2 regions of the Kocuria sp. GQ42 genome follow, and region 2 is predicted to be linked to the other one. Evidence: riboswitches for the same ligand, from Rfam matches in the RefSeq annotation. Region 2 holds a riboswitch; the other holds the start of a gene.
The links. Region 2 has a riboswitch for thiamine pyrophosphate ahead of AC6CH6_RS13360 (3-oxoacyl-ACP reductase). Riboswitches for the same ligand answer to the same signal wherever they lie in the genome.

Region 1 (7,441 bases), on a different contig from region 2:
CGACGCCCCGCGGCCCCAGGACCCCGGTGAGTCCCTGGAGACCCCGGGTGTGCGCGGCGTCGACGAGTGGGGAGGGAAGCGGTGACCGTCAACTTCGCCCAGCTGGCCCCCCTGGCCGTCATCATCCCGTTCCTCGGCGCGGCCCTGAGCCTCCTGCTCCTGCGGCGCAACGCCCTCCAGCGGACCGTGGCCATCGGCTCGCTCGTGCTCACCCTCGCGGTCGAGGCGCTCATCCTCGGGACCACGTGGAACCTCGGCCCGCAGGCCGTCCACCTCGGCGGCTGGGAGGCGCCCTGGGGCATCGTCATGGTCGTGGACCAGCTCTCGTCCCTGATGCTCGTGGTCTCCACGGTCGTCTCCCTCGCCGTGCTCGTCTACGCGAGCGGGCAGGGCGTGGCCGACGGCGACGAGGAGGGGCCGATCTCGATCTTCCACCCCTCCTTCCTGATCCTCGTGGCGGGGGTCTCGAACGCCTTCCTCGCCGGGGACCTGTTCAACCTCTACGTGGGCTTCGAGATCCTGCTGACCGCGTCCTACGTGCTCATGACGATGGGCGGGACCGTGCAGCGGATCCGCACCGGCGTGACCTACGTGGTGGTCTCGGTGATCTCCTCCGTGCTGTTCCTGATCACCATCGCGATGATCTACGCGGCCACGGGCACCATCAACATGGCCGATCTCTCGGTCAAGCTCGAGGGCCTGCCGGTGGGGACGCAGATGCAGCTGCACCTGATGCTGCTCATCGCGTTCGGCATCAAGGCCGCGGTCTTCCCGCTGTCCTTCTGGCTCCCGGACTCCTATCCGACCGCCTCCGCGCCCGTGACCGCCGTGTTCGCCGGCCTGCTGACCAAGGTGGGCGTGTACTCGATCATCCGCACCGAGACCGTGCTCTTCCCCGGGGAGCGGCTCGACGACCTCCTGATGTGGGTCGCGCTGCTCACCATGGTGGTCGGCATCCTGGGCGCGCTCGCGCAGATCGACATCAAGCGCATGCTGTCCTTCACCCTGATCAGCCACATCGGGTACATGATCTTCGGGGTGGCCGTGGGCACCCAGGAGGCGCTCTCCGCCACGGTCTACTACGTGGCCCACCACATCGTGATCCAGACGAGCCTGTTCCTCGTGGCCGGGCTGATCGAGCGCCGCGGCGGGTCCACCAACGTGGACCGGCTGGCGGGGATGGCCAAGATCTCGCCGCTGCTCGCGCTGCTCTACCTCGTGCCCGCGCTCAATCTCGGGGGCATCCCGCCGTTCTCCGGCTTCCTGGGCAAGACCGGCCTGCTGCAGGCCGGCGTCGAGCAGGGCGACGGGCTGGCCTACACCCTCGTCGCGGGCTCCGTGGCGGTGTCCCTCCTGACCCTGCTCGCCATGATCCGGGTGTGGAACCGCGTGTTCCTGCGCGCCCCGGAGGACGCGGAGTACCCGGACCCCATCCTGCTGGCCCCGGTGCCGGCCGGCTCCCGGTTCCTGCTGACCTCGGGCGCCGTCGACGACCAGGCGGGCCGGTTCGCGGGCAAGGGCGACGTGCGCCTGATGTCCCCCTCGATGCTCGGCGGCGCCTCGGCCCTCGTCGCCGTGGGGGTGGCCCTGACCGTGTTCGCCGGGCCGCTGTTCCAGCTCGCGGACAACGCCGCGGAGAACCTCGTCCACCCCGAGCGCTACGTCGAGGCCGTGCTGGACCCCGCGTCCGCGCCGCGGCCCGTCGTGGAGGAGGCGCCGTGACCCGTCCTAAGAACTCCCTGCTCGTCGAGCTGCCGCTGCTGGTGTGGCTCGTGGTGGTGTGGGGCGCCCTCTGGGGCGACTTCGGCCCCGGCAACCTGCTCGTCGGGCTGGTCCTGGCCCTGCTCGTCACGTGGGTGCTCTACCTGCCGCCGGTGCAGCTGTCCGGCCGGTTCAACCCGTTCCAGTTCGCCCTCTTCGCCGTGACGTTCGTGTGGCAGGTCGCCAAGGCGAGCTTCGAGGTGATGCTCATCGCGATCCTCGTGGGGCCGCGCGCGCGCAACGCGGTGGTCGGCGTCCAGCTGCGCACGCGCTCCGACCTGCTCCTGACGGCCACCGGCCACACCATGACCCTGATCCCGGGCTCGCTCGTGGTGGAGGTGGACCGGGCCTCCGGCACGCTGTACTTCCACGCGCTCAACGTCCGCAGCGCCCAGGAGGCCGAGGACTTCCGCCGGTCCGCCCTGCAGGTGGAGGCCGCCTGGATCCGGATCATGGGCAGCCCGGAGGAGCTCGCCGCCCTGCGGGCCGAGCGGCGCGGCGGACGGGCCTCCGGCACGGACCGGCGGGACAGCGCCGCGCTCAGCTCCCCGGTCACGGCGAGCCAGCAGATCGTGGGTCGCCGCCGGGACGAGGTGCCCACCGGGTCCCCGGCGGACGCCCCGGGACCCACCCCCACCGACGCCCCCCAGGAGGACCGCCCGTGATGCAGATCGCCGTGGCCGTCGCGGCCGTGCTGCTCAGCGCGGCCGCCGCGGGCACCCTCTACCGCCTCGCCAAGGGGCCCTCCCTGCTGGACCGCGTGGTGGCCACGGACGTGCTGCTGGCCATCGTCGCGGCCTCCCTCGCCGTGGACATGGCCTACCACGGCCACCTCAACAACCTGATCCTCATGGTGATCGTCTCGCTGGTCGGGTTCATCGGCTCCGTGACGGTGGCGCGCTTCGCCACCCAGACCGCCGAGCACGGGCGGTGAGCGCCGTGCTGGACACCGTCCTGGACGCCGCCGCGGCCGTGTGCCTCGTGGTCGGCGCGCTCATGTCCCTCGCCGCCGCCATCGGCCTGGTCCGCTTCCCGGACCTGCTGACGCGCATGCACGCCGGCACCAAGCCCCAGGTCTTCGGGCTGCTCCTCATGCTCACGGCCGTCGCCCTCGAGAACCGCGAACCCGTCATGATCCCGCTCATCGCCCTCGGCTGGATCTTCCAGCTGCTCACCGTGCCCGTCTCGGCGCACATGGTGGGACGCTCGACGTACCGCACCAAGCACCTGAACCGGACCACGCTGACCCAGGACGACCTGCAGAAGGTCCTCAACCGCGCCGCGGAGGGCGGGGCGGAGGGCTCCGCGGAGGGCGTCGCCGCGGGACCGCCGGTGCCGAGCCCGGACGGCCGGCGGGCGGACGGACAGCAGACTGACGGATCGCCGGGGACGCGTTAGGCTGGGCAGGATCGACAGGGCGCACCCGCGTCCCCCTCGGACGACAAGGAGCAGCACTCCATGAACACCAAGGTCCTCGAACTCGTGGGCACGGGCCTCTCGCTCGGCGGCGTGGCGCTCTCGCACAAGGTGCTCGGCGCGGCGTGGACGCGCATCACCGGCGACCCGCCCCCCGCCAAGAACCCGGACCCGGACGAGGCCTGGACGGGCATCATCGTCTGGTCGCTCGTGACCGGTCTCGTGGGCACCGTCATCAAGGTCGGCATCTCCCGCCAGATCGCGAAGATGGAGAACAGGCCGCAGACCAACCCCAAGGCCTCGAGCCAGGCCGAGGTCTGAGGCCCGGCGAGCACCTCGCGCAGGGGCCCGCCCGGCCGGACACCGCACCGGTGTCCGGCCGGACGGGCCCCTGCGTCGTTCACCGGCCGTGCGCCGGCCGTGCACGGAGCGGGCGAGGGAGGGGTAGACTCGGTGCCACTGAACGACAGGGGAGCGCCCCGCCGGTGAGACCGGCGCGGCGCTGAGAGTGCGGATCGCCGCAGACCCTCGAACCTGCTCCGGCTAGCACCGGCGAAGGGAGTCGAGCATCTCAGGGGTGCTTCCCCGGGAACGCGCCACCGGCGCGGCCCGCGGAACCCCGTCCCCTCCTGGCACCGACGGCTCGCTGAGCCCAGGAGGAACCCACCGTGAACACCACCACCACCCACCGCCCCGCCCGCCGACCCGGCACGTCCCGCGCGTCGTCCTGGCGCGTCGTCGACATCGTCGTGGCCGCCGTCCTCGCCGCCGTGTGCGCCGTCGTCTTCTGGGCGTGGTCGAACCTGCTCTACCCCTTGGTCGGCACGGCCGCGGTCGCCTACCCGCCCGCCGTGGGGCTGATCGCCGGCGGCTGGCTCGTGGCCGGCGTGCTCGGCGGGCTGATCATCCGCAAGCCCGGCGCCGCGCTGTTCTGCGAGCTGCTCGCCGCCGTGATCGAGAGCTTCCTGGGCACCCACTTCGGCCTGCTGGTCGTGCTCTCCGGGCTCGTCCAGGGCATCGGCGCGGAACTGGCCTTCGCCGCCTTCCGGTACCGCCGGTTCGACGCCCTCGCGGCGGCCGTGGCGGGCGCCGTGAGCGGGATCTTCCTCGGCGTCCACGAGAACATCGTCTACAACTACGAGTGGGCGCTGAGCCACCAGGTGGTCTACGTGGTCCTGGCGGCCGTCTCCGGGGTGGTGCTCGCGGGCCTGCTCATGCAGGCCGTGGTGCGGGCCCTCGCGGCCACCGGCGTGCTGCAGGGTCTCGCGTCGGGGCGGGCCGTGCGGCGATGACGGCTCCCACGACCCCGGGCCCCGTGGTGCCCGCCACCCGCGGGGCGCGGGTCGAGGCCCGCGGCTTCGGCTGGCACCACCCCGGGCGGGACGCGGCGGCGCTGCACGGCCTCGACCTCGTGGTGGAGCCGGGGGAGCGCGTGCTCCTGCTGGGACCCAGCGGGGCGGGCAAGTCCACCCTCCTGCACGCCCTGGCAGGAGTCCTCCACGACGACGACGGGCAGTCCGCCTCCGGCGAGCTGCTGCTCGACGGCATGCCGCCGGAGCAGGCACGCGGCCGGGCCGGGCTCGTGCAGCAGGACCCCGAGTCCCAGGTGGTGCTGTCCCGGATCGGGGACGACACCGCCTTCGGCCTCGAGAACCTCGCGGTGCCCCGGGAGCAGATCTGGCCGCGGGTGCGCGCGGCGCTCGAGGACGTGGGGCTGGACCTCCCCCTCGACCACTCCACCGCGGCCCTGTCCGGCGGGCAGAAGCAGCGCCTGGCGCTCGCGGGCGCCGTGGCCATGAGCCCCGGGCTGCTGCTGCTCGACGAGCCGACCGCCAACCTGGACCCCGCCGGCGTGCGTCAGGTCCGCGACGCCGTGGTGTCCTGCCTCGACCGCAGCGGCGCCACGCTCGTGGTCGTGGAGCACCGTGTCGCCGTGTGGGCCGAGGTCGTGGACCGCGTCGTCGTGCTCGGCCGGGACGGGAGCATCACCCACGACGGCGCGCCGGGCCGGGTGCTCGGCGCCGCGGCCGACGAGCTCAGCGGCGCGGGGGTGTGGGTGCCCGGCCGGGTGCCTGCCACGCGTGCGCCCGCTCGCCCCGCCGCGGGTCCCGGCGCAGGCTCCGGTGCACATTCCGCCGGGGGTCCCGCCGGAACCCCGGGCGCCGGCTCCGGGGCGGACGGCGCACCGCTGCTGAGCGCCACCGGTCTGGGCGTCTCGCGCAGCCAGCCCTCGGCGCGGCAGCTGCGCGCCCGGCGGCGGGCGCCGCGGCGCGGCCGCCCGGTGGACGACGCCGCCGCGGGCCGCGCCCTCCCCACGGCGGTGGCCGACGTGGAGCTGACCCTGCGCCGCGGCCGCGCGCTCGCGCTGACCGGGCCCAACGGCGCCGGCAAGTCCACGCTCGCGCTGACGCTGGCGGGCCTGCTCGCCCCCGTGCGCGGCACCGTGCGGGCCCACCCGCTCCTCGACCGCGCCGCGGGCCCCGACCCGCTCGAGTGGAGCGGCCGGGAGCTCGTGGCCCGCGTGGGGACGGTCTTCCAGGAGCCCGAGCACCAGTTCCTGCGCGCCACCGTGCGGGCCGAGCTCGAGCTCGGCCCCCGGCTGGCCGGCACGCCGGTGGCCGAGCGGCAGCGCCGCACGGACGAACTGCTCCGCCGGCTGCGGCTCTCGCACCTGGCCGACGCCAACCCGTTCACCCTCTCCGGCGGCGAGAAGCGGCGGCTGTCCGTGGCCACGGTGCTCGCCACGGACCCGGACGTGCTGGTGCTCGACGAGCCGACGTTCGGTCAGGACGCCCTGACGTGGGCGGAGCTCGTGGACCTGCTCGTGGAGCTCGTCGACGCCGGCACGTCGGTCCTCGCCGTGACCCACGACGAGGACTTCGTGCGGGCGCTCGGCGCCGAGGTGCTGGCGCTGGACACCCCGTGCGAGCGGGGCCACGCCGCTCGCACGGCACCGGCGGCGGAAGGGGCGGCGGCCGTTCCTGCCGTGCGGTCCGCGCCTGCGGCGGGGAAGACCGCGGCTGCTCCCGTCGTGCGGTCCGCGTCCGCGGCCGCCAGCGCCCCGGCGGCGCCGGGCGCCGGCGCGGTGCGGGTCGTCCCCGCCCGGCGGGAGCCCGTCCGGTGAGCGCCACCGCGCTCGCGCCGTCGGCCCGGGCCTCCCTGCTGGGGCGGACGAACGCGGTGGTCAAGCTGGCCGGGGCGCTGCTGCTGACCGTGGTGCTGCTGCTCAGTGCGGACCCCGTGACGTCGGGGACCGTGCTGCTGGGCGAGGTGCTGCTGCTGGCGCTGGCCGGTCAGCGTCCGCTCGCGCTGCTGCGCCGGGCGTGGCCGGTGGTCGTGGCGGCGCTCGTGAGCGGGTGGGGCACGGCCCTGCTCGCCGAGGACTCCGGGCCGGTGCTGCTCGACCTGGGGGTCACCGGGATCTCGTCCGGCTCGGTGGCCGCGGGGGCGGCGATCGCCCTGCGCGGGCTGGCGCTGGCGCTGCCCGGGCTGATGCTGGTGCTCACCACGGATCCCACGGACCTCGCCGACGGCCTCGCCCAGACGCTGCGCCTGCCGGCCCGCTTCGTGCTCGCGTCCCTGGCCGCGCTGCGGCTGGTGGGGGTGATGGTCTGCGAGTGGGCCACCCTGGCGATGGCGCGGCGGGCGCGCGGGGCGGGGTCCGGGCACGGTCCGGTGGGCGCGCTGCGGGAGTTCGGCGGCCAGGCCTTCACTCTGCTGGTGCAGTCCCTGCGACGGGCCACCCGGCTGTCGGTCACCATGGAGGCCCGCGGGTTCGGTGCGGGTCCGCGCACGTGGGCCCGCGTCCCGGGGTACTCCTGGCGGGACGCCGCGGTTCTCGCGGGCTGCGCGGCGGCCGCCGCGGCGGGCCCGGCGGTGTCCGTCCTGCTCGGGACGCACCGGTTCATCTGGGCCTGAGCGAAGGATCAGGCCTGCGAGACCCAGCTCGTGACGAGCCTCGTCAGGTCCGGGTCCACCGGCAGCGGCTGGTGGTCGAGCCGGCGCACCGGCACCGCGAGCCGGACGCTGGAGACCAGCCACACGGCGTCGGCCTCCATGAGGTCCGCCGGGTACAGGGGCCCGTAGCCGAGCTCCCAGCCGTCCCGGCGGGCGGCGGCGAAGATCTTGGCCTGCGTGGTGCCGGGCAGGATCCCGTGCGAGGGCTCCGGCGTCAGCAGGGTGCGGCGGCCGGCGCGCACCCGGGCGCAGACCACGGAGGACGTCGCGCCCTCCAGGATCCTGCGCCCCTCCGTGGTGAAGACCG
Region 2 (7,441 bases):
TGCGGCACCACGACGCCCCGGCGCGCCTGGGCCGGGCCGTCGACGGCCTCCTGGCGCAGACGTTCACCGACTGGCGACTGGTCCTCGTGGACGACGGTGGGGACCCCGCCGAGGTGGACGCGGTCCTGGCGCCGCGCCGGGACGAGCTCGCGGGGCGCGCGACGGTCCTCCACCACCGCAGGGCCCTCGGTCCCGCGGCGGCTGCCAACCGTGGGCTGCGGGCAGGGGAGTCGGAGCTCGTCGTCCTGCACGACGGCTCGGAGCCCTGGCCGCCCGAGCTCCTGCAGCGCGCTGTGGCCCACCTCGAGAATCCCCTCGTGACCGACGACGGGGTCGTGGTGCCGACCGAGAACCCGCCCGGGGCCGGCCGAGACGTACCGGCCGGTCGGCCGGGACGGGATCTCGTGCGGACGGACCGGGAGGCACTCACCCTCACCGACGTGCTGGACGGCGACCGCACCGCGGTCGACGCGCCGTTCCTGTACCGGCGCGCGGTGCACGGGGTGCTGGGCGACTACGACGAGACCATCGGCGCCGCGGAGCGCTGGGAGTTCGTGCTCCGCTTCCTGGAGACGTTCACCGTGGGCCTGCTCCCCGCGCGCCCGACCGCCCAGCTGGACCGGACCGACGGGTTCGCCGCGGCGCGGGGCGAGGCGGCGGTGCGCGAGCGCCACCTCAGGCGGTGGAGCGCGGAGCACGGGATCGGCCTGCCGCTCTACCTGCGGCGGGCCGCGGCGGAGGAGGCCGGCGCCCTGCACCGGAGGCTGGACGCCGCCGAGGAGCTCGCGCACGAGCTCCTGGACGTGGTCCGCGCCCAGACCCGGCAGATCGAACGGCTCGAGCAGGTCGTGGCGGAGAAGGGCTTCCGCGCCTTCTGGCGGCGTGTGTGGCGGTCCCTGCGCGGAGGATGAGCGGCCCGCTCCGGCGCGGCCGGTCGGCAGGTTGCTTTCCAGTTCTCCCGTCCGTGTGACATGCTTCACCCTTGGGCGCCGGGCCGGGACGTGCGAATTCCGTCCCGGACGCGCCCTTCGCGCAGTGTCCGCACCAGATGAGGAGTCGGGGCATGGGATGGCTTGATCGGCAGCACTCGGTGGCACCACCGGGATTCAACCGCTGGCTCATACCGCCGGCCGCCCTCGCGGTGCACCTGTGCATCGGTCAGGCCTACGCCACCAGCGTGTACAAGAACGCGCTGGTGGCGCACTTCGACGCGAGCCTGACCCAGATCGGCGTCATCTTCTCCATCGCCATCGTCATGCTGGGCCTGTCCGCCGCCGTCTTCGGCACGTGGGTGGACACCGGCGGGCCGCGCCGGGCCATGTTCACCGCGGCGCTGCTGTGGTCCGGCGGGTTCCTGGTCGGCGCGCTCGGCATCTTCACCGAGCAGCTCTGGCTCGTCTACCTGGGCTACGGGGTCATCGGCGGCATCGGCCTGGGCATCGGCTACATCTCGCCCGTCTCCACCCTGATCAAGTGGTTCCCCGACCGCCCCGGCCTCGCCACGGGCATGGCGATCATGGGCTTCGGCGGCGGCGCGCTGATCGCCAGCCCCCTCTCCGCGGCCCTGCTCAACTTCTACGACCCGAACTCCGGTACCGAGGGCTGGGTGGCGAGCGGGGACGCCGTCGGCAAGCTGTTCCTGACCCTCGCCGTCGTCTACCTCGCCTACATGCTCTTCGGCGCGTTCACGATCAAGGTTCCCGCCGAGGACTGGAAGCCCGAGGGGTTCGACCCCTCGAAGGTCGAGTCGAAAGCCCTCGTCACCAAGAACCACGTCTCGGCCCGCAACGCCATCCGCACCCGGCAGTTCTGGCTGGTGTGGATCGTGCTGTTCTGCAACGTGACGGCCGGCATCGGCATCCTCGAGCAGGCCGCCCCCATGATCCAGGACTTCTTCCGCCAGGCGGACGGCGCCTCCCTCGTGACGGCGGCCGTGGCCGGCGGTTTCGTGGGCCTGCTGTCCATCGGCAACATGGGCGGGCGCTTCGTGTGGTCCACCACCTCGGACGTCCTGGGCCGCAAGCGCATCTACATGGTCTACCTCGGCGTCGGGGCGGTCCTCTACACCGTGCTGGCGCTGTTCGGCTCGACCTCCACGCTGCTGTTCGTGCTGCTGGCCTTCGTCATCATCTCGTTCTACGGCGGCGGCTTCGCCACGGTGCCGGCCTATCTGCGGGACCTCTTCGGGACCTTCCAAGTGGGGGCCATCCACGGCCGCCTGCTCACGGCGTGGGCCGCCGCGGGCATCGCCGGACCCCTCATCGTCAACGCGTTCCTCGACGCCCAGGGCACCCCCGGGGAGCTCACCGCGCAGGCGTACCAGCCGGCGCTGCTGACCATGGTCGGCCTGCTGGTCGTCGGCTTCGTCGCCAACCTCCTGGTCAAGCCCGTGGACGCCAAGTACCACGAGCCCGAGCGCCGGACCGCGGCGTCCGGCCCCGAGGCCTCCGGGAAGGCCGGCACCGAGTCCTCGCGCACGTCCGACACCGAGCTCTCCCCGAAGGAGGCATGACATGAGCCGTGCACGACTGGCACTGGGCTGGGTCCTCGTCGGGGTCCCGCTCGCCTACGGAGTGACGATGACCCTCACGCGGGTGACCGCACTGTTCGTCTGACCGGCGGACAGGACACAGGCGGGCCACGGTCCGAAGCTCCCCTACAGCCTGCGCCGACCGGTCCACGACGTGCTGACCGACCGTCCCGGGGCGTCGGGGTCGTCCGCCGCAACAGGCGCCGCAGCACGTCACTGAGTGCCGCCGGGCCGCGGCAGCCCCAGGTGCCCGCGCAGCGTGGACGAGGTGTACCGGGTGCGGAAGAGGCCTCGGCGCTGGAGTACGGGGACCACGTGGTCCACGAAGTCGTCGAGGGAGTCCGGCAGCCGGGGCGGCATGAGGTTGAAGCCGTCGGCCGCGCCCGAGCGGAACCAGCGCTCCATCCGGTCCGCGACGGCCTCCGGGGTGCCGACCACCGTGCAGTGCCCGCCCCCGGCGGCCAGCCGGCCCAGCAGCTGCCGCACCGTGGGCCGCTCGACCGCCACGATCCGCAGGATCGTGGCGTACCGGCCCTCGGGTCCGGTGAAGCCCTCGAGCGGCGGCAGCTCCGGGACCGGGGCGTCCAGCTCCCAGGCGCTGCAGTCCTGCTGGACGAAGGCGGACAGCTGGGTCAGGGACTGCTCCGAGGGCAGCAGGGCGTCCACCTCCGCCCGCTTGGCCCGGGCCTCCTCCTCCGTGGAGCCCACGTAGGCGACCAGGCCGGGCATGACGACCACGCCCTCCGGGTCCCGTCCGGCCGCGGTGATGCGCTGCCTCAGATCGGCGCGGTACTCCCGCGCGCTCTCGAGGTCGTAGGCCACGGCGTAGACCCCTTCGGCGTGCCGGGCGGCCAGGTCCCGGCCCGGCCCGGAGGCGCCCGCCTGGAACAGGACCGGACGCCCCTGGGGCGGGCGCGGCACGGTCAGCGGGCCGTCCACGCGGAAGTGCTCGCCGGCGTGGTCGATCCGGCGCACCCGCTCGGGGTCGGCGTGCAGGCCCTGCCGGTCGCCGACCAGGGCGTCGTCGGACCACGAGTCCCACAGCCGATGGGTCACGTCGATGAACTCTGCCGCCCGCGCGTAGCGCTGAGCGTGCGGTGGCATTCCCGGGAGGCCGTGGTTGCGCGCCTCGGCGTCGAACATGGAGGTGACCACGTTCCAGCCGGCCCGCCCGCGGCTGATGTGGTCGAGCGAGGCCAGCAGGCGGGCGGCGTGGAACGGTGTCCAGAAGGTCGTCGAGACCGTGCTGACCAGCCCGATCCGCTCCGTGGCCCGCGCCATCGCGGACAGGGCCGTGAGCGGTTCGAGGAACCACCGGGGTCCGTCCGCCACGTCACCGGCGCTGTGCCCGTCGGCGAAGAACACGGCGTCGAGGAGGCCGCGCTCGGCGGTGCGGGCGAGGCGCTCCCAGTGGGCGATGTCCCCGAGCCGCTCCAGCGGGGAGTCCGGGTGCCGCCAGGCCGCCTGGTGGTGGCCCGCGCCGAAGAGGAAGGCGTTGAGGTGCAGCTGTCGCGGCGCGATCACGGCGGCCCCCATCAGTCGAGGACCAGCCCGCCGTCGACCACCAGGTTCTGCCCGGTGACCGAGCGCGCCCACGGCGAGGCGAAGAACAGCATGGCGTCGGCGAACTCGGCCGGGGTGGTGACCCGGCCCAGGGGCGTGGCGGAGGCGATGTAGTCGAAGACCTCGTCCGGGGTGGCGGCGCTCGCGTCGGTGGTGCGCAGCAGACCTCCGGAGACCATGTTGACCGTGACGTTGTGCTCGCCGAGGTCCTTGGCGAGGGTGCGGGTCAGGGACAGCAGCGCGGCCTTCGCCGCCGTGTAGTCGTGGTACGGGACCACGGGGTTCTGGAACAGGTTGGTGCCGACGTTGACGACCCGGCCGAAACCCCGCTCCCGCATGCCGGGCAGGGCCTGCTGCACGGTGTTGAGCGCCCCGCGGACGCTGCCGGCGAACTGGGCGTGGAACTCCTCCCAGCGGATGTCCTCCGCGGAGGAGCGGGCGTCGCCGTTGAAGGAGAAGTCCGCCAGCGCGTTGTTGACCACGGTGGTGACGGGGGAGCCGAAGTGCTCCCGGGCCGCGCGCAGCATCTCGGCCACTTGCGCGGGGTCGGTCACGTCGGCGGGCAGGGCCACCGCCCGTTCGTGGCCGTACCGGTCGACGAGCTCCTCCGCGGCCGTCCGGGACGCGCGGTAGTTGACCACGACCCTCGCGCCCTGGGCGGCGAAGGCCTCGACGACGCTGCGGCCCAGCCCTCGTGCTCCGCCGGTGACGAGGACGATCTGTTCTGCGATCTGCATGGGTCTCCCTGGGGTCAGGGCGAGGAGACGCGGGCCGGCCACGGCCGGTCCCGGCAGGACATCCCTTCGCCAGTCCTAACTGGATCAGGTTCGACGGGTGTCATCTCAGCCGGCTCGTCGTGCGGCGCCGGCACCCCGTGTCACTGCGGACGAGTATAAGCACCGGTCGCGGAGGCCGGCCCGTTCTTCGCACGGCGGCGGGTCACACCGGGCCGCGGTCGTCCCCGGGGGCGTCGTCGGACTGCCCGGCGTGCCCGAGGAAACCGCGCAACAGCGCGGCCGTGCCCTCCAGGTGCGCGAGGGAGGCGGCCCGGGCGGCGGGGGCGTCACCGGCCAGGACGGCGTCGGTGAGCTCGCGGTGCTGACGGTCGGAGTGCTCGAGGTTGACCGGCAGGAGGGGGATCCGGTCCAGCAGGTCGCTGGCCCGCGAGCGCACCTCCGCGACGGCGCGGACCAGGCTGGGACAGCCGCCCAGCTCGGCCACCGCGATGTGGAAGCGTGCGTCGGCGGGGCGGTAGTCCTCCGGGACGCTCTCCTCGACCTGCCGCAGGCACGCGAGCAGGTGCTCCCGGGCGGCCGCGCTGAGGGACGCCGCCGCGGCCAGCTCCGCCGCGGCGGGCTCGACCACCGCGCGGAACACGAGCACGTCCTCGACGTCCGCGGGGTCCACCGGGGGGAGGGCCTCGTCCGGCAGGGCGGTGCGACCGGTCACGAAGGTCCCGCCGTACCGGCCCCGCACCACCTCCAGCACCCCGGCGACCTGGAGCTCGTGCAGGGCCTCGCGGAGCGTGGCGCGGGAGATGCCGAGCATCGCCGCGGTCTCCCGCTCGGGCGGGAGCCGCTCGCCCCGGCGGAACAGGCCGAGCCGGATCGAGTCGAGGATCCGCTCCACGGCCTCCTCGAAGGCGTTGCCCTGGCGCACGGGCCGGATGCGGGGGTGCTGGACGGGATCGCTCACGGTGGCGCTCCTCCCTGCGGTGCGACGTGCGCCCATGGTGTCACGGTCCCCGGGGACCGCCTCCGGCGGGACCCCGACCACCGCGCCGGGCGGGGCCACGAGCAGCAGCGGCGCGCCGCCCGGTCCGGACGGCGCGCCGCTGCCTCCGGCCGGGACGGCCGGCCGAGGTCCTAGTGGGTGAGATCGATGGCGACCACGCCCACCGCGATGATCAGGGCGGCGGAGACGAGGAAGCCCGCCGTGATGGCGATGAGGGCCCAGGAGCGGGCGCGGCCGGGGCGGTCAGTGGCTGAGGACGTGGTCTGGTTCATGCCCACCATTCTGCGGCATCCGGGGGGCCGGCTCCACCGCGACGCGGTCCCGTGCCCGGCCCGGCGGCCGCCCGTGCGCCCGCCGCGGGGTCTTGACGGGGCACGGGGCAGCCCACAGACTGTGACCACTCGCGCCAAACGTCTGTTTTCAGACCTTTGTGGAATCCCGGAGGGATCGTCCCATGCCCGAATCCCCAGCACAGCCCACCCGCACCGACGAGTACTTCCAGCACCGCCAGCTCCGCTCCGGGGCCGCCGGGTGGGTCCTGCTCGCGGGCCTGGGCATCGCCTACGTCATCTCCGGGGACTTCTCCGGCTGGAACATCGGGCTCTCCGAGGGAGGGTGGGGCGGGCTGCTCATCGCCTTCGTGCTCATGGGCATCATGTACACCTGCATGGTCTTCGGCCTCGCCGAGCTCTCCTCGACCCTCCCCACGGCGGGCGCCGGGTACGGGTTCGCCCGCCGGGCCCTCGGCCCCCTCGGCGGCTTCGCCACCGGGATGGCCGTGCTCATCGAGTACGCCGTGGCCCCGGCGGCGATCGCCACGTTCATCGGCGGCTACATCGAGGCGCTGGGCCTGTTCGGGATCACCAACTCCTGGCCCGTGTACCTCGTGACCTACCTGGTGTTCATGGGCATCCACATGTACGGGGTGGGCGAGGCGCTCAAGCTGATGTTCGGGATCACCGTGGTCGCGGTCCTCGCGCTGGGGGTGACCGTTGTCGCGCTCGTGCCGCACTTCGACGCCGCCAACCTCTTCGACATCGTCCCGAACGACGCCGTGGGGGCGAGCGCGTTCCTGCCCATGGGCTACGCGGGGGCGATGGCGGCCCTGGTCTACGGGATCTGGTTCTTCCTGGCGATCGAGGGCGTGCCGCTGGCCGCCGAGGAGACCGCCGACCCCCGCCGGGACATGCCGCGCGGGATCATCGTGGCCATGGCCTTCCTGCTGGTCTCCGGGGCGCTCATGCTGGTCCTGGTGCCCGGGGCGGCCGGGTCGGAGGCGATGAGCACCTCGGACAACCCGCTGCCGGAGGCCATCCGCACGGTCGCCGGGGCGGACAGCGTCATGGCCGACATCGTCAACTACGCGGGCCTGGCCGGGCTGGTCGCGAGCTTCTTCTCCATCATGTTCGCCTACTCCCGGCAGCTGTTCGCGCTCTCCCGGGCGGGGTACCTGCCCCGGTTCCTCTCGCTGACCGGCAAGCGCCGGACCCCGTGGGTCGCCCTCATCGTGCCCGGCACCGTGGGCTTCGTGCTCGCCGCCGTGACCGGCGACGGCGGACTGCTCATCAACATCGCGGTCTTCGGCGCCACCGTCTCCTACGTGCTGCTGAACCT

Region 1: linked by a shared signal. The riboswitch ahead of AC6CH6_RS14260 (ECF transporter S component) and the one ahead of AC6CH6_RS13360 (3-oxoacyl-ACP reductase) in region 2 are both predicted to bind thiamine pyrophosphate.

What each region holds. Positions count from the first base shown of each region.
Region 1 is NZ_JCAXEN010000007.1:28,564-36,004, reverse strand. Features, by position in the region: gene AC6CH6_RS14290 (Na(+)/H(+) antiporter subunit C) at 1-85, shown strand, start outside; gene AC6CH6_RS14285 (Na+/H+ antiporter subunit D) at 82-1,722, shown strand; gene AC6CH6_RS14280 (Na+/H+ antiporter subunit E) at 1,719-2,426, shown strand; gene AC6CH6_RS14275 (MrpF/PhaF family protein) at 2,423-2,695, shown strand; gene mnhG (monovalent cation/H(+) antiporter subunit G) at 2,692-3,159, shown strand; gene AC6CH6_RS14265 (DUF4235 domain-containing protein) at 3,220-3,498, shown strand; TPP riboswitch at 3,636-3,755, shown strand; gene AC6CH6_RS14260 (ECF transporter S component) at 3,846-4,469, shown strand; gene AC6CH6_RS14255 (ABC transporter ATP-binding protein) at 4,466-6,301, shown strand; gene AC6CH6_RS14250 (energy-coupling factor transporter transmembrane component T family protein) at 6,298-7,095, shown strand; gene AC6CH6_RS14245 (aminotransferase class IV) at 7,104-7,441, opposite strand, start outside.
Region 2 is NZ_JCAXEN010000006.1:132,827-140,267, forward strand. Features, by position in the region: gene AC6CH6_RS13340 (glycosyltransferase) at 1-911, shown strand, start outside; gene AC6CH6_RS13345 (OFA family MFS transporter) at 1,064-2,512, shown strand; gene AC6CH6_RS13350 (MFS transporter small subunit) at 2,514-2,615, shown strand; gene AC6CH6_RS13355 (LLM class flavin-dependent oxidoreductase) at 2,744-4,066, opposite strand; gene AC6CH6_RS13360 (3-oxoacyl-ACP reductase) at 4,066-4,830, opposite strand; TPP riboswitch at 4,875-4,978, opposite strand; gene AC6CH6_RS13365 (FadR/GntR family transcriptional regulator) at 5,033-5,788, opposite strand; gene AC6CH6_RS13370 (hypothetical protein) at 5,959-6,099, opposite strand; gene eat (ethanolamine permease) at 6,282-7,441, shown strand, end outside.